2 regions of the Clostridium oceanicum genome follow, and region 1 is predicted to be linked to the other one. Evidence: a T-box and tRNA genes for the amino acid it is inferred to sense, from the RefSeq annotation. Region 1 holds a T-box; the other holds one or more tRNA genes.
What was found. A T-box is a leader RNA that pairs with one kind of tRNA and senses whether it is charged. The one in region 1 lies ahead of leuS (leucine--tRNA ligase), so its partner is inferred to be a tRNA-Leu.

Region 1 (10,155 bases):
AAAATCCTATAGTCCTTCTATACCAGTAACTTTAATTTTAGATGGTAAAGTAAATAAATTTAATCTAAAGTTAATAAATAAAAATGAATCTTGGCTAAAGGTCAAGTTAAAAGAACACAACATAGCATCTTTTGATGAAATACTAATTGCTACTCTAGATTCTAAAGGTGAATTTTATTATCAAAAAAAATAAATTGAAAGTAGGTGTTATTATTAAAAAGACTATTGTATCTATTATATTATTTATTGTAACGATAACTATAGTTACTTTTTATTCTTTTGCTTTAAACAAAGAATGCACTGAACTTATAAATCAAAGTAATACACTAGAGAATTTAGTCTTATCCAATTCATGGGATAAAGCTTACAAACAATCTAATAAACTATTAAAAGATTGGCAAAATGATGATAACAAAATATCTATGGTTATAAATCATTCTGAAATAGAAAACATACATGTTGAATTATGGAAATTTACACAGTATATAAAAATGAAAAATAAGGATGAAGCTTTAGCTTCAATTCATGTAATTAAATATTCCCTTAAGCATATCATAAATAATGAAAAAGTTAATATAAGAAATATACTATAATATTAGTTTAAATTAAAGAATAAAAGTATACTATTAACATATATATAATATATATTTGCACTATTTAGTTTGAAAAAGTATACAAATGTTTTATAATTATACTATAACAATATAAAATTAAATATTATTATAAGTAACATCTAGAAAATATTTGATTTATGGATTATAATATATCTATAGAGGTGTGAAATTCATCCCACAGGGACCAAATATGTCCCTAATTTATTATATCGGAAGGTGGAATTAACATGGCATTAGTAACAACTAAAGAAATGTTTAAAAAAGCTTACGAAGGTAACTACGCTATAGGTGCCTTTAACATTAACAATATGGAAATACTTCAAGGTGTAGTTAACTCTGCAAAAGCTGCTAACTCTGCAGTTATACTTCAAGTATCATCTGGTGCTTTAAAATATGCTGGACCTAAATACTTAAAAGCAATGGTAGACGCTGCTATCGAAGATACTGGTATAGATATAGCTCTACATTTAGATCATGGTGCTAGTTTTGACGTTGTAAAATTAGCTATTGATACTGGATTCACTTCAGTAATGTTTGATGGTTCTCATTATGAATATGAAGAAAATGTAGCTAAAACTAAAGAAGTTGTTGACTACGCTCACGAACGTGGAGTTGTTGTTGAAGCAGAACTAGGTGTTTTAGCTGGTGTTGAAGATGATGTTAAAAGTGACGTACATATCTACACTGAACCAGATCAAGCAGTAGATTTCGTAAACAGAACTGGTGTTGATTCACTAGCTATAGCTATAGGAACTAGCCACGGTGCTTACAAATTTGCTGGTGAAGCAAAATTAAGATTTGATATATTAGAAGAAATCCAACAAAAATTACCTGGACTACCAATAGTTCTTCATGGTGCATCTTCTGTTGATCCTGAATCTGTAGAAACTTGCAACAAATATGGTGGAGAATTAGGTGGAGCTAAAGGTGTTCCTGCTGATATGCTTAGAAAAGCTTCTTCAATGGCAGTATGTAAAATAAACATGGATACTGACTTAAGATTAGCTATGACAGCTGGAGTAAGAGAAGTATTTGGAACTGATCCTAAACAATTTGACCCAAGAAAATATTTAGGAGCAGGAAGAACAAGAATAGAAAAAATCGTTGCTGATAAAATCAAAAACGTATTAGGATCTACTGATTCTTTAAAATAATATTTAAGAGGATTTGAATTTTTCAAATCCTCTTTTATTTATATATATTAAAATATAATTTCAAACTTTATTTTAAATTAAGTCATATAATATATTTAAACCTCAATTTAAATATAAATTTTTATTTTTGAGTGTAATTACAAACATTTTTTATTGTTATATTTAAAGACCCATCTCCTACTCTTTTTACTTCAAGCCTAGAGTTGTCATTATATGATTCTTCATTTATGTATAGATCTATATCTTTATCAATTTTAAGTCTAATTCTTTTAAACTTTTTTTCTACCCATTCCTTATCTACATCTACTTTTTCATTTATTCCTTCATCTTTTATATATTGGTTATAATTAAGTTTAACATCATTATTTTCTCCAAATATATCTTCTGATAACTGTTTTACATCTATTGAATCATCTTCTTTAAGTTTTTGATTAACTGATCTTATAACTTTTTCTGCCATAGATGCATTATTTTCTAAATTAGATTTAGCCCACTCACCAGTAGCTTTTACAAATTTCTTAGTAGCATCTCTTTCATTTTCTACTATTTTGCAACCTAAATATTTATTTATAAAATAGTTAGATCCATATTCATCTTTTGACTTAGATTTTTTCTGTTTATCTATAACCATTAAATTAAATTCCTGATCTTCTCTTATAGGTTTTATAAAAGCACATTTCCTTATTTTTTGAGAACTTACTGGAAGTCCTGTAAGTTCAGGAATTATATTTATTCCTATTTTATCTTCTACAAAATCTACTACATGAATATAATTTTTAACATAATCCATTTTAAATACTCCAAGCATTGGACCATACTCTGTAGATATAGAAACTATCATTAAATCACAAGAAGATATATTATCATTTCCTTTCATTAGTATAAATAATTGCCTTGCTAATTCTTTAGAAACATTAACTATATCATTTTGGCCATTAAGATATTCTTGAGAAATCTCTTTTACTATATTTCTTTCATCATTAAAAATAGCATATTTTAGCTCTTCATCCTTTAAACATCTCTCTACATGCTTTAATATAAATTTATAAACTTCATCATTTAAACTAAGTTTATATTCATTTAATACTGCTTCATCTCCACTATTATCTAAAATATGTATAATAGCTTCGTTTATATTTACCTCTTTTATATATTCCACCAGTTTCACCTCTAGCATTATTTTACTTTAGACATATAAATGGTATGTCTTATTTATTATCTTTATATAAATATTCTTAAATTATTATTATAAATATTATAATAACATAAATTTTAAATACACTACATATGACTTTATGTTATAATTCTTATGTTAGGAGTGATATGGTTGAAAGAAATGGAAACAAGAATTATAAAAATTGACATAGATTTTATTAGAACTAAACTGGCTTCTATAGGCGCAAAAAAAGTAAAGCAAGAAAACCAAATAAACCATATATATGACTTTCCTGATAACAGATTAATAAAAAATAAAGGCTATGCAAGAATACGATACATAGATGATATGATAAATAGTACTAATAAATACTATATGACTGTAAAAAAATTATTAAATCAGGAAAAATATAAAGTAATGGAAGAAAATGAAACTTTAATAGAAGACTACATAGAAGGTCAAAAGATATTTGAAGCCTTAGGTCTAACTTTAATACAGTCTATAAAGAAATATAGGGAAAGCTACAAATTTAAAAATACATTAATAGAAATAGATATTAACGACAAATCTTTTTGCCCATTCCCTTATATTGAACTAGAATCGGAAAACGAATCTGAATTAAAAGAAATAGTTAAACTTCTAGGATATTCTATGAAAGACACTACTTCAAAAACTATATATGAAATATTAAAAACAGAAAATGGTGAATAATTTATATGTTTGGATACGTTACTCCCTGTAAAATGGAGTTAAAAATAAAAGAATATGAGAAATTCAAAGCATATTATTGTGGTCTATGTAAATCCATAAAAAAAATTTTTGGAGAACTTCCAAGGCTTACCATAAATTATGATATGACTTTTTTAGCTATATTATTAGATTCTTTAAAAGATGAAAAAAATACTTATAAAAAAGAACGTTGTATTGTTCATCCTATAAAGAAAAAAATCATAATAACTAGTAACGAAGCTATAGATTATGCAGCTTTTTTTAATATATCTTTAAGCTATTATAAGCTACTTGATAATGTTCAAGATGATAACTCTCTTAAAAGTAAAGTAACTTCTAAATTTCTTAAAAGATATATCACTGACAATGAGCTTAATAAACACAATATAGTTATAGAAGATAACCTAAATAAGTTATATAATATAGAAAAGAATTATAAAAATGAAAGCATAGATGAAATATCTCATCACTTTGCACATATTACAGGATATATTCTTTCATCTTATAAAGACTTTGAATTTAATGAACAATTGTATTGGCTTGGATACAATCTAGGAAAATGGATATATATAATCGATGCATATAACGATTTAAAAGATGATTTAGAAAAAAATAAGTTTAATGCTATAAATTCAGTATATAATAAAAATAATTTACCTTATAAAGAATTTAAAAATGAAATTAAAAATAGAATAGATTTTCTACTAGTAACTTGCGGTAAATGTTGCCTCCAAAATCTTAACAAACTTCCTTTAGTTAAAAACAAAGGTTTGCTATATAATATCTTACAACTAGGAATGGTAGAAAAAATGGATAAAATTCTAAAAGGAGTGGAAGAAAATGAACAATCCATATGAAATATTAGGGGTACAACAAAATGCATCAAAAGAGGAAATACAAAGAGCTTATAGAAAATTAGCTAAAAAGTATCATCCTGATCAATATGGTAATAATCCTTTAAGAGACTTAGCAGAACAAAAAATGAGAGAAATAAACGAAGCCTATGACTCTTTAATGAAAAATCATAGTTCTTCTAATAATAACAATAGTTATAATAGCAATAACTATAGTAACACTAATAATAACAATCCTACTTATCAATCTATAAGAATGGATATAAATCAAAGAAATTTTCAAGCAGCAGAATCTAAACTAAATAGTATAAATGTTCGTAATGCAGAATGGCACTATCTTATGGGACTTGTAAACTATTCAAAAGGCTTTTATGATGCAGCTTATAATAATTTAAATACTGCATGTAATTTAGATCCTTCAAACTTTGAATATAAAGATGCTTTAAATAGAATAAGTAGAAGCAATAGTTCTTATAGAAGGCCTTACTATGGTAACAGAAGAGGCAATGATTCTGATATGTGTAACATCTGTGCTCAATTATATTGTTTAGATTGTTGTTGTGAATCTATGGGTGGAGATTTAATAAGCTGTTGTTAGCCCCTTCATATCATTAGGTAGATTTAAATAAATAACTAGTCAGTATGATAGTCTATTTTCATATACCTTAATCTTTTTAATGGAGATGATAAATATGAAAAATAATTCCTCTAACTCACTTAATTTAGCTAAAGGTGGTATTTTTACAGCTTTAAGTTTTTTATGTATATATTTAAGTAGCATATTGCCAGTTAATAAATTATATTTATTATCTATGGCTTGTGCTTTAATAACAATTTCCGTTGTATATACTGATATAAAGAATGGATTTTTAGTATATTTAGCTAGTTCTATACTATCTATTATGTTAATAGGTTTAGGTAGAGTTGTAGTTATTTCTTATATAATATTTTTTGGATCTTACGGATTAATAAAATATTATATAGAAAAATTAAATAAATTAACCTTAGAAATAATATTAAAGTTTATTTTCTTTAATATTTGTTTGGTTATAATGTTTTTAATATATAAATTTTTCATTCCATCTATACCACTAATAGATAAATACCTTTGGATATATATACTAGTTGGTCAAATAGTTTTCTTTATATTTGATTATATATTAACTTTGTTCATATTTTATGTTGAGAAACATTTTATTAAAAAATTAAAATAGAACTTATTTAAATATAAAATTACATTACATTGACAAATTTCCACAATTTGATATAATAGTCATGTTGTTGTCCATTCGCCAAATGGTAAGGCGCTTGCCTCTGGAGCAGGTATCTGCTGGTTCGAATCCAGCATGGACAGCCAAAAGAGTTCTATTTTATAGAACTCTTTTTATTATGTCTATTTTTATTAAGAATATAAAAATAAATTTATTTTTTACTAAAACTCATAAAAATCACCTACTTGAGGGAAAATATAGATATTCCCTATTAAGAAAGGTGGATTTAAATTGTGTAAAATAAGAAAAAAGAAATTTTGTTTATATACTTTATTTATAATAATTTTAAATTACTTTTTATTAACCCCATTATATAAAACTAGAGCTTTCATCCCTATATCACCTATAGAAGTAAAGCAAATAATAAACTCCCCTTCTTCATCTGCAATTATAATAGATGTAAGAACTCCTAAAGAATATAGCAAAGGCCATTTAAAAAACAGTATTAATATTCCTTTACAAATATTAAAAGATAGTATATTATCTAAAAATATAGATAAGAATTCTAAAATAGTAGTATATTGTTCTAGTGGAGTTCGCTCCAAAAAGGCAACAACAATTTTAAATTCTATAGGCTACAATAATGTATCTGAACTAGGTGGAATAAATAATTGGCCTTACGAACTTGAAAAATAAATTTTTATTTTTCTTGACAATATATGTATAGTGTTATAAAATCTAGTATAAACTAAAAATTAATTATCAAAGCCTTGAATAGGAGTAGTAATATTAGTTTCTATTTTTAGAGAACTGTTGTATGGTGAAAAACAGTATGAAACAATATGAACTTGCCTAGGAGCTTGTTTACTTAGAAGTAAACACGGTGTAACCCGTTATGTTATAAAGTGAAATCTTTGATTTTTATCTTAGATTTAACTAGAGTGGTACCGCGGAATCAACTTTCGTCTCTATTTTTTATAATTGAGATGAAAGTTTTTATTTTATGTAAAAATATATTAATTTAGTATAAAAATTACTTGAAAATATATTAACTTAGGAGGTAAATTATGGGTAACTACAATATTAAAACTGATGAAAAATGGCAAAGCAAATGGGAAAAAGATAAGCTATATAAGTTTGATAACAGCAAGCTAGATAAAAAATTATATACTCTTGAAATGTTTTCTTATCCTTCTGGCAGCAAATTACATGCCGGCCACTGGTTTAACTATGGACCTGTAGATTCATGGGCTAGAATGAAAAGAATGGAAGGATATAATGTATTCCAACCTATGGGATTTGATGCTTTTGGTCTTCCTGCTGAAAACTACGCTATAAAAACTGGTATTCATCCTAAGGATTCTACTTTTAAAAACATAGAAACTATGGAAAAACAATTAAGAGCTATGGGAGCTATGTTTAATTGGGAAAATGAAGTAATTACATGTTCCCCAGACTATTACAAATGGACTCAATGGGTATTTTTAAAGCTATATGAAAAAGGCTTAGCTTATAAAAAGAAAGCTCCTGTAAATTGGTGCCCTAGCTGTAACACAGTCTTAGCTAATGAGCAAGTATTGGACGGAAAATGTGAAAGATGTGACAGCGCTGTAGAAAAGAAAGATTTAGAACAATGGTTTTTAAAAATAACAGATTATGCTGATGAATTATTAGAAAAATTAGATGATTTAGATTGGCCTGAAAGAACTAAAGCTATGCAAAGACATTGGATTGGTAAATCAACAGGTGCTGATGTTACTTTTAAAGTAGTAGATTCTGAAATAGAATTTAACGTATTTACTACAAGAGTTGATACATTATTTGGAGTTACTTACGTAGTGCTTGCCCCTGAAAATGAACTAGTAGATAACCTAACTACTGACGAACATAAAACTGAAGTAGAAGCATACAAAATCCAAGCACAAAATCAATCAGACATAGAAAGACAATCTATAACTAGAGAAAAAACTGGTGTATTTACTGGATCTTATGCTACAAACCCTATAAACGGTAAAAAAGTTCCTATATGGGTTGGTGACTATGTTTTAAATACTTATGGAACAGGATGTGTAATGGCTGTACCTGCTCATGATGAAAGAGATTTTGCTTTTGCAACTAAATACTCTCTTCCAATAGATAGAGTTATTGAAGGTGGAGACTCTCTTCCATTTACTGATTACGGTAAATTAGTAAACAGTGAAGATTTTAACGGCTTATACGGCGAAAAAGCTAAGGAAGCTATAGTTAATAAATTAGAAGAAACAAAGTTTGGTAAAAAGAAAACAAATTATAGATTAAGAGACTGGCTTGTATCTAGACAAAGATACTGGGGTGCTCCAATTCCTATAGTACATTGTGATAAATGTGGTACTGTACCTGTTCCTTATGACCAACTTCCAGTAGAATTACCATACAATGTTGAATTTTCACCAGACGGAGAATCACCACTTGCTAAATGTGATGACTTTATAAATACTACTTGCCCTGTATGTGGCGGTCACGCTAAAAGAGAAGCTGATACTTTAGATACCTTCGTTTGTTCTTCTTGGTATTATTTAAGATATCCTGATAACAAAAATGATAAGGAACCTTTTAATAAAGAACTTATAAACAAAATGCTTCCTGTAGATAAATATGTAGGTGGACCTGAACATGCATGTATGCATCTTTTATATGCTAGATTTGTAACAAAAGCCTTAAGAGATATGGGCTACTTAAACTTTGACGAACCATTTAAATCTCTTGTTCACCAAGGATTAATCTTAGGCCCTGATGGTCTAAAAATGAGTAAATCAAAGGGAAATACAATCTCTCCTGACGATTATATAAATAAATATGGATCTGATGTATTTAGAATGTATTTAATGTTTGGATTTGATTATACTGAAGGTGGAGCTTGGAGCGATGATACTATAAAATCTATAGCAAGATTTGTAGATAGAGTAGAACGTATTATAGGATCTTGTGAAAATGAAATAACTGATGCTTCAAACAATAAAACTTCAATGGACAAAGAAGAAAAAGAGCTAAATTATGTAAGAAATCATACTATAAAAGCCGTCACAGAGGATGCTGATAAATTCCAGTTTAATACTTCTATAGCTAGAATGATGGAATTTACTAATGCACTTTCTAAATATACAGCAAGTAAGTCTACTAAAAATTCTGCTTTCTTAAAAGAATGTATAGTTGATTTTATAAAACTTTTAGCACCATTTGCTCCTCATTTTTCAGAAGAATTATGGGAATTACATGGATTTAATAGTTCTGTATTTAATACTAAATGGCCTTCTTTTGATAAAAAAGCCTTAGTTAAAGATGAAATTGAAATGGCAATTCAAATAAACGGTAAAGTAAAAGCAAAAATAAATGTTCCTTCTAGTTCTTCTGAAGATGAAATAAAAGAAATAAGTCTTAATAATGAAGATGTAAAAAAACATATAGAAGGAAAAACAATAAGAAAAGTTATAGTAATTAAAAATAGATTAGTTAATATAGTTGCAAACTAATATAAAGAACCTGAGATTTAAAATCTCAGGTTCTTATTTATACATTTCTATAGTTTTTTCTGTAGCTTGTAAAAGTTTATTTAGTTCAAAAACTTCCCCTTCTTCTATAACTTTATTTAACTGAGATTGATAAATGTTTGCATCAGAAGTTTTCCCCATAGAAGATAGTATAAGTATATTGTCCATTATGTAAGAAACTAAACTAGATTTAACTTCAAATAATTTTTGAGCATCCTTTATTTCATCTTTTATTTCAAGCATAAGTTCATCAAGATTAAAAGCTGCATCTGCTGCTGATTTAAGCTTTAATTTTATATGCGGTGGTATATCATGCTTATATTTATAATTTAATGAATGTTCTATTGTAGCCCAAAAATTCATAGCTAATGTTCTTATCTGAAATTCTGCTAAAATATTTTTTTGTCCTTCTGCCATATTAACAGGATATTTTATTATAACATGATAGCTTCTATATCCACTATTTTTAACATTAGTTACATAATCTTTTTCATAAACTACTTCCATATCTTTTCTTTCTCTTATTATTTCTACAACTTTTTCTATATCACTTGTAAATTGGCACATTATTCTTATTCCTGCTATATCTTCTACTTCATATCTTATTCTATCTAATGGTATATTAAATTTATTTGCCTTTTCTAATATACTTGAAATTTCTTTTACTCTTCCTGTTACAAACTCTATAGGAGAGTATTCATTTTTCTTTCTGCATTCTTTCCTTATGCTCTTAAATTTAACTTTTAATTCTTCTACTGCCTGCTGATAAGGTATTAAAAAAGTCTTCCATTCCCCTAAAGCCATATGTATCACCTTTCTCTTACTTTATTTTCAATTTAAAAAAGTATATGTACTTATAAAATTAGTATTAAAATAAAACCTTAATATTATTATTATTATACAACATTTA
Region 2 (10,155 bases), on a different contig from region 1:
GTAGATGGCCTTAAAATAATTGATGCCTTTGATATGAAAAGTCAAAAGATGAACAAAAGAGAAGGTACTATAATAACTCAAGTATACGATAAATTTATAGCTTCAGAAGTAAAATTAGAACTTATGAATTACTATAAAGACGATACTATGGTATACTTTGTAAGGGCAGCAGGAATAGAAGACTTGGAAGAAATAAAAGAAATTCCTTTATATGAGCTTGATAGACAAGAAAATATTGATCATTTAACATCAGTATATGTTCCTAAAGATGTTAACAATTCATATGACTTTTATGATTTATTAGATATTATGGATAAACTAAGAAGTGAAGATGGATGTCCTTGGGATGCAAAGCAAACTCATGACAGTTTAAAAAAATATTTAATAGAGGAAACTTATGAAGTTTTAGAGGCTATAGAGAAAGATAATATAGATATGCTTGTAGAAGAGCTTGGAGATGTTTTACTTCAAGTAATATTCCATTCTCAAATAGGAAAAGAAGATGGGTATTTTAATATAAAAGATGTTATAAAAAGCATATGTGAAAAAATGATTATGAGACATCCTCATGTTTTTGGAGATGTAAGTGTAAAAGATTCAGATGAAGTACTACAAAACTGGGATAAAATTAAAAATAAAGAACAAGGTATGAAAAGTCATACGCAAATACTTAAACATGTTCCAAAATGCTTGCCAGGTCTTATGAGAGCAGATAAGGTTCAAAATAAAGCAGCTAAGGTTGGATTTGATTGGGATAATGTTGAGGATGCTATGAAAAAAATACCGGAAGAATATTATGAAGTAAAAGATGTATACAAAAGCAAAAATAAGGCAAAAATACTAGAAGAAATAGGAGATATATTATTTTCTGTGGTAAATGTGGCAAGATTTCTTGACATAGACCCTGAAAGTGCTATAAATTATAGTATAGATAAATTTATAAAGCGATTTGAATACATAGAAAAAATGGCAAAATCTAAAAATAAAAATTTAGAAGATATGTCATTAAATGAAATGGATTCTTTGTGGGAAGAATCAAAAAATTAGTCTTTATGAATTTATTTAAATAAATTTATTCTTTTAAAAGAAGGATTTTCAAACTTCGTGAAGAATATGCTAATAAGCGATGTGTAGAAAACTCTAAGTAGTTCAAAGCTACTTTAATTATTAAGGAGGTAACAAAAGTGAATAAATCAGAATTAATTGCAAGTATGGCAGAAAAATCAAAGTTAACTAAAAAGGATGCAGAAGCAGCTTTAAAAGCCTTCGTTGAAAGTGTAGAAGAAAGTTTAGAAAATGGCGAAAAAGTTCAACTAGTAGGATTTGGTACTTTCGAAACTAGAAAAAGAGCAGCAAGAATAGGTAGAAATCCTAGAACAAAAGAAGAAATAACTATTCCAGAATCAATTGCTCCAGTTTTTAAAGCTGGTAAAGACCTAAAAGAAAGAGTTAATAAATAAAAAATAACACTTATTCAAAAAACCTAGGTTTATATCTGGGTTTTTTGTTTTAGGCATATAAAAATAAATAATAGGTGAAAGATTCTAGAGCTATTTTGTCAAATACAATAACTTAGGTTTTAAATAATTTTTTATTATTAAATTTAAAGAAAAAGGTAGTTTTAAAAAATAGACTAGCATATAGATTAGTTATTTATTTTAAAGCTATTTAAAAAGTATCTATGATAAATATAGGAGGAAGCACAGTGAGGCTAGATAAGTATTTAAAGGTATCAAGAATAATAAAGAGAAGAACTGTAGCAAAAGATGCTTGTGATGGAGGAAGAGTACTTGTAAATGGAAAAGCTGCTAAGGCTGGAATAGACATAAAAGAAGATGATATAATAGAAATACAATATGCAAATAAAAGTTTGAAATATAAGGTTCTAGCTGTAGCAGAACATGTTAGAAAAGAAGATGCTAGTAAAATGTATGAGATAGTAGGATAGACTTAATATAAATATCTTTAGGTGAAAGCAAAATGAATTAAAGCATTTTGCTTTTTAATTTTAAAAATCTATAATTTCTTTAGTAATAGGAAATGGAATTAAAGCATATATATTTACAAGTGGAGGGATATATATGGAAAAGAAAGAAATTAAATATGAAGATAAAAAAAGTAACTTAAATTTAGAAAATAGAAAAAAATTAGTATTAAGCGGAGTAATTGAAGTTATGAGTTTTAATGAAGAAAGAATAACTTTAAATACAAGCTTAGGAACTTTAGACATAAAAGGTGAAGGCCTTAAAATGAACAAATTAGATGTACAAAATGGAGATGTAATTATAGTTGGAACTGTCAACTCTTGTATTTATATTGGGGATACAATAAAAAAGAAAAAAGACGGTTTAATATCAAGATTATTTAAATAGGAGTCTTTATAATATGATTATATCTATAAGTAAGCAACTAGGGTTATTATTTTTTAGTCTATTATCAGGATTGATAATAGGATCTTTTTTTGACATATATAGAATAATAAGAGGAAACCAAAACTTGAAAAAGTTTATTAAAATTATAGAAGATATACTATTTTGGGTTTTATCTGCTATTGTTGTATTTATATTTTTGTTATATAATGATTGTGCTTTTATAGGAATGTATATTTATTTATGGATTTTTGTAGCCTTGTATTTGTATTTAATATTGTTGAGCAGATATAATATAAAGATATTAAAACATATAATGTTTTTTTTAGGAAAGTTTTTTAGAATATTGAAAAATATAATTTTATACCCATTTAAATTTATTATTTATAAGTTAAAATAAAAAATATAATAAATTTACTCCAAATAGGTTGAAGAAAATTTTAAATATAATAAAATATACTTATAGGCTTATGCTTTATAAAGGAGTAAATTTGATGAAGAATAAATTTAAGCTCAAGAATATAGTGTTAATTTTATTATTTGTATATATGTGTTTTATATTTGTAACCCAAAGGATAACTATGCATAAAATAAATAATGAGATTGATAAAAAAGAAGTTCAACTAGATAAAGCTAAGAAAAAGAACCAGAAATTACAGGATGAGGTCAAATTGTCAAAATCTAAAGACTATAGGGAACGATTAGCTAGAGAAAGACTAAGATTTATAAAAGAAGGCGAGACTCCTGTAATAAACAACAAGTAGTAAAGTTTTAAATTTAATTTAATATATATATATTTTAAGGAGGAGTCTTATTAATATGACTTTAAAGGCAGGTAGTATACTTGAAGGTACAGTAGTAAATATTACAAGTTTTGGAGCTTTTGTAGAAGTAGATGGTCAAACTGGTTTAGTTCACATATCTGAGGTATCAAATAACTATGTAAAAGACATAAGAGAATATTTGAAAGAAAAAGATAAAGTGAAAGTAAAAGTTATTTCAATAGATGAAAAAGGTAAAATTAGTTTATCTATGAAGCAAGCAGAACCACAACAAAAAAAATCTTCAAGACCAATAGAAATAGACTGGAACAAAGAAAAGACTAAGAAAAATAATAATGATGGTAATTTTGAAGATAGAATATCAAAATTTTTAAAAGATAGTGAAGAAAGATTCCAAGATTTAAAAAGACATAAAGATTCTAGAAGTAAAGGATACAAAAAAAATCTTAGTTAGTGAAAAGGCCAAAATTGGCCTTTTTATTAATTTCTTCTTTTTATAATAAAAAATACAAAATAATTTATAAAAAGTGTTGACATGGGATGAATAATAATATATAATAACTTATGTCGTCAGAAAAAACGACATGAAATATTAAGCAATAATGTGCTGGAGTGGCGGAACTGGCAGACGCACAGGACTTAAAATCCTGCGGGCCTTATAAGCCCGTACCGGTTCGATTCCGGTCTTCAGCACCAAATTATCGCGGGGTGGAGCAGTTGGTAGCTCGTCGGGCTCATAACCCGAAGGTCGTAGGTTCAAGTCCTATCCCCGCAACCATGTGGCGGGATAGCTCAGCTGGCTAGAGCATTCGGTTCATACCCGAAGGGTCGTAGGTTCAAGTCCTATTCCCGCTACCATTTAAAATTTAATAATTTCATTGCATATTAATGTGCTGGAGTGGCGGAACTGGCAGACGCACAGGACTTAAAATCCTGCGGGCCTTATAAGCCCGTACCGGTTCGATTCCGGTCTTCAGCACCAATATCGCGGGGTGGAGCAGTTGGTAGCTCGTCGGGCTCATAACCCGAAGGTCGTAGGTTCAAGTCCTATCCCCGCAACCATTTTATTTTTTGACTATTTTTTGGCGGGATAGCTCAGCTGGCTAGAGCATTCGGTTCATACCCGAAGGGTCGTAGGTTCAAGTCCTATTCCCGCTACCAATGATATATTAAAGAGACTCATATATATATGAGTCTCTTTTGTTTTGCCATAAATAATATTTTTTAAGTTTTATTTATATTTAAAAAGTAGAGATGAAGGATTTGTTATCAATATGTGTTTTAAAATTTTAAAAAATATTATATTAAACTGTTTTAAACGACTAATTTTTAGTTTATGTAAAAATTATAAGGATTTTTACACCAGAATAGCTTTAAAAAAATATAATTATTTATCTTACTGTATTATTTTTTATATAAATGTCTAAAAGAAATAATAAAAAAGAATAATAGAAATAAATGTCCTAAAAAAAATTTGCTCTCATCTCAGCTTATGACAATAATTTCCAGTTACCTTTGTTATAATGAAATAGAAATTTAAGCGGAGGTGATTATATACATGCAGTATGGTGCAGAGGTATCCCCATATCAAAGGACAAAAAAAGTGGACAAACATAAAAAGAAGAATGCATTGAGTTTTAATTATATATTAGGAATAACTTTATATTTTGTATCTGCTTTGTTAATAAGTAGAGTTAAATTTATAAATCTTATGGCGCCTTTTGGCATAGCTTTTTTATTAGCAGTGTCTTTTCAAAAGGAGTATAAATATGTATTATTTTCTGCTTTTGGAACACTTATAGGATATGTATCTTTGTACAATAGTATAAAGGATTTGCCTATATATATAACTATTATAGGAACAATACTTACTGCTAGATACATATCAAAAAATATAAAAAATACAAAGACTATTACTATAATGTATATTGTTATATTTTCAGAATTAGTACTATATAAAGCATTTATTTTAAATTTATCTATTAACATCTCTTTATTAAATTCAATATTTGAAATAGCATGTTTATTTCCTATATATTTTATTATTAACTATTCTATTATATGCTTTAGAGATATAAATACTATGCATCTTTATAGTAATGAAGAAATAATAAGTATGGCAATAACTTTGGCCTTAGCAGTTTCAGGAACATGGGGAATAAGTATAAATAATGTATCTTTAAGAAATTTTATAGCATTAACTTTGATAGTAATTATTGGTTATGTAAAAGGAAGTACCAGTGCAGCTGCAATAGGAATAGCAATGGGAGCTATAGTAGGACTTGGTTCAAAGGATATGTTAACATTTATTTCTGTATATGGACTTTGTGGACTTATAGCAGGAACTTTTAAAGATACAGGAAAGTTAATAACAGGAACAGCATATATAATTGGTTTTTGTGTTTTAAAATTTTATTCTAATATAGGGAATGAGTTTAAAATAATAGAAGCTTTATTAGGTCTTATTGTATTTTGGGCTATACCTAAAAAAATTTATAGAAAGTTAGAAGTTGAATTAGATGCTCAAAAGAAAAGAGAAAATATTCAAGATAATCAAATAGGTAAGATAAAATCTTTAGTAAATGATAAGCTAGAAAATTTTTCTGATATTTTATTCAATGTAGGAGATGTTTTAGCAAAGCTTGCAGAAAATCAAAAGTTAGCAATGAAAGGAAAGAGTGATTCTTTAGTACAAAATTTAGCAGATAGAGTTTGTAGTAATTGTAATATGAGAAATGTGTGTTGGAAAAAGGAAACTTACTACACATATAATGCTTTAGCAGAACTTATTGAAAATTATCAAGATAATAAAAAAGGTATTCCTAATGAATTGCAAAAAAAGTGTGTTAAGAGAACACAGATGATAAAAAATACTAAAGAATTAACTAATAATTTTATAGTAAATGAAATGTGGCAAAAAAGACTTGGAGAATGTAGACAAGTCTTATCTTCTCAAATGAACAATATGGGAAGTGCTGTTAAAGAAATAATTGATGATTTTGATGAGAGAATAAAGTTTAGTAATTTAATAGATAACAATATAAGAAGAATTTTAAATAAAAATGATATAAAGTATAAAGATGTGTTTTGCTATAATGATGAAAAAAACAGATTAATAATAAGTTTATCAATGGATATTTGTGGAGGAAGACAAATATGTTCAAAGGAAATTTTACCTTTAATAAATAAAGTAACAAATAAACTTATGAGAATAAGAGATGATGGGTGTAATATAGATAAAGAAAAAGAAGGATGTAGAGTAGTATTTGAAGAAACACCAAAATATCATGTAAAAGCCTTTGGAAATACTTTATGTAAAGATGGAGAAAGGTATAATGGAGATAGTTATGTCTTTGAAAAATTAAAAGATGGTAATTTTATTTCTATAATAAGTGATGGTATGGGATCAGGTCCTGAGGCTGGTAAAGAAAGTACAGCTGTAGTAGAGCTAATACAGAAATTTACAGAGGCAGGATTTAGTAAAATGACAGCTATAAATACTATTAATTCTATAATGGGAATTAAATTTTCAGAAGACGAAAAATTTTCTACAGTAGATTTAACTAATATAGATTTATATGAAGGAAAAATAGATTTTATGAAAGTAGGATCTGTAGCTAGTTTTATAAAAAGAGAGGAAGCGGTAGAAGTTATAAAATCTAAAACTTTGCCTATTGGAGTATTAGATAAAGTTGATGTTGATATTGAAAATAGAGATATAAAAAATGGAGATATAATTGTAATGATAAGTGATGGTGTTTTAGATTATGAGGCAAAATCTGCAGGAAAAGTAGATTGGATATTAAATTATTTAAGAGAAACAGATTGTATTGATCCAGAAAAATTATGTAAAAAACTTATTAATCAAGTAAAAAAACTAAGTAATGGTAAAGTTAAAGATGACGTTTCTATAGTTGTTCAGAAAGTTTATTCTTTATATTAATTTTTTAGTAGAATATTATTAATATTAAGTTTTATTACTTAGTTTTTAATATTCTTTTTTTTATTTCAAATTTTTCAAGCTACATTTATTTTATGATATAATAAGTTAATATAAATGATTAGGACGTGTTGAATGTGAAAAATGTAGTTATAAATACTATAAAAAAATATAATATGATAGAAAAAGGAGATAAAATTATAGTAGGAGTTTCTGGAGGACCAGATTCTATGTGTTTGTTACATCTTTTATATTCATTAAGAGAAGATTTAAGAATAAAGGAAATTTTTGTAGCGCATATAAATCACTGTATAAGAGGAAAAGAAGCAGATCAGGATGAAAAATTTGTGGAAAATTTTTGTCTTCAAAATAATATAAAGTTTTTTTCAAAGAGAGCAAATATAAATAAATTAGCAAAAGAAAAGGGTGTATCTTCAGAAAGTATAGGTAGAGAAATAAGATACTCATTTTTCTATGAATTAAAAGAAAAATTAAATGCTCAAAAAATTGCTTTAGCACATAATTGTAATGATCAAGCAGAAACAGTACTTATGAGAATTATGAGAGGAACAGGTCTTGAAGGACTTGGGGGAATAAAAGCTATAAGAGAAGGAATATATATAAGGCCTTTAATTTCCGTCTTAAGAAAAGATATAGAAAACTATTGTGATAGCAATAATTTAAAACCTAGAATAGATAGAACTAATTTGGAGACTATATACACTAGAAATAAAATAAGATTACAGCTAATTCCTTTTATAAAGGAAAATTTTAATGAAGATATAATAGGAACATTAAATAAGCTTTCTTTATCTGTTTCTAAAGATAATGAATACTTAAAAGAAATAGCTAATGAAAAATATAAAATATACTGTGATAGAAAAGGAAAAAAGGTTATAATATCCAAGGAGGCCTTTTTACAGCCAGAGGCTATCTTATCACGTATAATAAGAAAAGTTTTTTATAATATAAAGGGTAATTTATATAATTTTGAAAGTAAGCACATAAGTGATATTATAAATATTCAAAAAAGTGAAACAGGAAAATCAATAATGCTTCCTAATAATATAAAGGCAGAAAATGTATATAAAGATATACATATATTTATAAATGGTAAAAATAAAAAAGAAAAAGAATTATCTTTTTATAATTTAAAATTAGGAGATAACTATTTGAAAAAATTAGATATTTTAGTTAAACTTAATTTGGTGAATATATCTTATAAAGATAATTATAAAAATAAAGATAATGAATTAGTTCAGTATTTTGATTTTGACAAAGTTAATACTAAAGATATTATACTAAGAAATAGAAAACCTGGTGATAAGTTTACACCTTTAGGCATGAAAGGAAATAAAAAATTAAAAGATTTATTTATAGATTTAAAGATACCTAGAGAAGAAAGAGATAAAATAAATATTATATGTTTTAAAGATGAAATAGCGTGGATTACAGGTTATAGAACAAGCAATAAATTTAAAGTAGATAAAGACACAAAAAATATTTTACAAATAATAATCAAAGGTGGGATATAAATGAAGGATATGGCAAGTGATATAGAAAGGGTTCTAATATCAGAAGAAAAAATAAAAGATAAAGTATCCGAAATAGGAAAAAAGATAAGCAAAGATTATGCAGGAAAAGATCTAATGCTAATTGGTATATTAAAAGGATCTGTCCCTTTTATGGCACATTTAATGAAAGAAATAACAATTCCATGTACTATGGATTTTATGGCTGTTTCTAGTTATGGAAATTCTACTACATCATCAGGGGTTGTTAGAATACTTAAAGATTTAGACTTTGAAATAGAAGGAAAACACCTTCTTATAGTAGAAGATATAATTGATTCAGGAATTACTTTAAGTTATTTATTAAAGTATCTAAAAGGCAGAAAGCCTTTAAGTATAGATATAGCTTGTTTATTAAATAAACCAGATAGAAGGAAAGCTGATTTAGATGTAAAATATCTAGGATATGATGTTCCAGATGAATTTCTTGTAGGATATGGACTAGATTATGCAGAACATTATAGAAACTTACCTTATATCGGTATATTAAAAGAAGAAATTTATAAATAATTTATAATAAGATTGTTGTAAACATATATTCCATGTGATACAATTTTACATTATAAAACTAGAAAGAGAGGTTGGCCTATATGAAAAAAGTTTCAAGTGCAACGGCCTGGGTCATTGTGTTTGTGCTAGTTATAGTTTCAGCAGTGATGCTTGCTAGAACTGGTGATAACTCTACAGTAATCAACTTCAGTGAATTTCAGAAAAGTTGGATAGGAAATAATGTTAAAAGTTTTCAAGTAAAAGAAGATAGAATGACAGTTTCTGGTACTTTGAAGGATGGTACTCAATATGAAACAGTAGTTCCTTCAGAAAGATTGTTTCAATTTATAAATGAACATCCTAAGAATGGTCAAGTTAAAGAAATTTATGTAAAGCCAACATCAATTCCAGCGTGGGTTCAGTATCTACCAATGATACTAATAGTGCTTATGCTTTTAGGTTTTTGGTTTATATTCATGCAGCAGGCCCAAGGTGGCGGTGGAAATAGAGGAGTAATGAATTTTGGAAAGAGTAAAGCTAAAATGGCTACTCCAGACAAGAAAAAAGTTACCTTTAACGATGTTGCAGGTGCAGATGAAGAAAAACAAGAGTTAGCAGAGATAGTTGACTTTCTTAAATTACCGAAAAGATATATAGAAATGGGGGCAAGAATACCTAAAGGTGTTTTATTAGTAGGTCCTCCAGGAACAGGTAAGACTTTACTTGCAAAAGCTATTTCAGGAGAAGCAGGAGTTCCATTTTTCAGTATTTCTGGTTCAGATTTCGTAGAAATGTTTGTAGGTGTAGGTGCATCAAGAGTTAGAGACTTATTTGAGCAAGCTAAGAAGAATTCTCCTTGTATTATATTTATCGATGAAATAGATGCGGTAGGTAGACAAAGAGGAGCTGGTCTTGGCGGTGGACATGATGAAAGAGAACAAACATTAAATCAATTGTTGGTTGAAATGGATGGTTTTGGTGTTAATGAAGGTATCATAATGATA

Region 2: it encodes a tRNA-Leu, which carries the amino acid that the T-box ahead of leuS (leucine--tRNA ligase) is inferred to sense. The anticodon was not compared.

The regions. Positions count from the first base shown of each region.
Region 1 covers NZ_BAAACG010000013.1:139,260-149,414, reverse strand. The annotation lists gene ABDZ71_RS14715 (DUF421 domain-containing protein) at 1-193, shown strand, start outside; gene ABDZ71_RS14710 (DUF4363 family protein) at 168-593, shown strand; gene fba (class II fructose-1,6-bisphosphate aldolase) at 842-1,768, shown strand; gene ABDZ71_RS14700 (nucleoid-associated protein) at 1,890-2,927, opposite strand; gene ABDZ71_RS14695 (class IV adenylate cyclase) at 3,096-3,635, shown strand; gene ABDZ71_RS14690 (DUF5685 family protein) at 3,641-4,510, shown strand; gene ABDZ71_RS14685 (J domain-containing protein) at 4,494-5,105, shown strand; gene ABDZ71_RS14680 (hypothetical protein) at 5,200-5,721, shown strand; tRNA gene ABDZ71_RS14675 (tRNA-Gln) at 5,790-5,864, shown strand; gene ABDZ71_RS14670 (rhodanese-like domain-containing protein) at 6,010-6,414, shown strand; T-box leader at 6,480-6,691, shown strand; gene leuS (leucine--tRNA ligase) at 6,786-9,227, shown strand; gene yjbM (GTP diphosphokinase) at 9,261-10,049, opposite strand.
Region 2 covers NZ_BAAACG010000016.1:12,109-22,263, reverse strand. The annotation lists gene yabN (bifunctional methyltransferase/pyrophosphohydrolase YabN) at 1-1,047, shown strand, start outside; gene ABDZ71_RS15685 (HU family DNA-binding protein) at 1,185-1,460, shown strand; gene ABDZ71_RS15680 (RNA-binding S4 domain-containing protein) at 1,706-1,948, shown strand; gene yabP (sporulation protein YabP) at 2,082-2,372, shown strand; gene yabQ (spore cortex biosynthesis protein YabQ) at 2,386-2,769, shown strand; gene ABDZ71_RS15665 (FtsB family cell division protein) at 2,864-3,133, shown strand; gene ABDZ71_RS15660 (S1 domain-containing RNA-binding protein) at 3,189-3,605, shown strand; tRNA gene ABDZ71_RS15655 (tRNA-Leu) at 3,758-3,847, shown strand; tRNA gene ABDZ71_RS15650 (tRNA-Met) at 3,854-3,929, shown strand; tRNA gene ABDZ71_RS15645 (tRNA-Met) at 3,933-4,009, shown strand; tRNA gene ABDZ71_RS15640 (tRNA-Leu) at 4,044-4,133, shown strand; tRNA gene ABDZ71_RS15635 (tRNA-Met) at 4,138-4,213, shown strand; tRNA gene ABDZ71_RS15630 (tRNA-Met) at 4,236-4,312, shown strand; gene spoIIE (stage II sporulation protein E) at 4,710-7,094, shown strand; gene tilS (tRNA lysidine(34) synthetase TilS) at 7,229-8,626, shown strand; gene hpt (hypoxanthine phosphoribosyltransferase) at 8,627-9,172, shown strand; gene ftsH (ATP-dependent zinc metalloprotease FtsH) at 9,253-10,155, shown strand, end outside.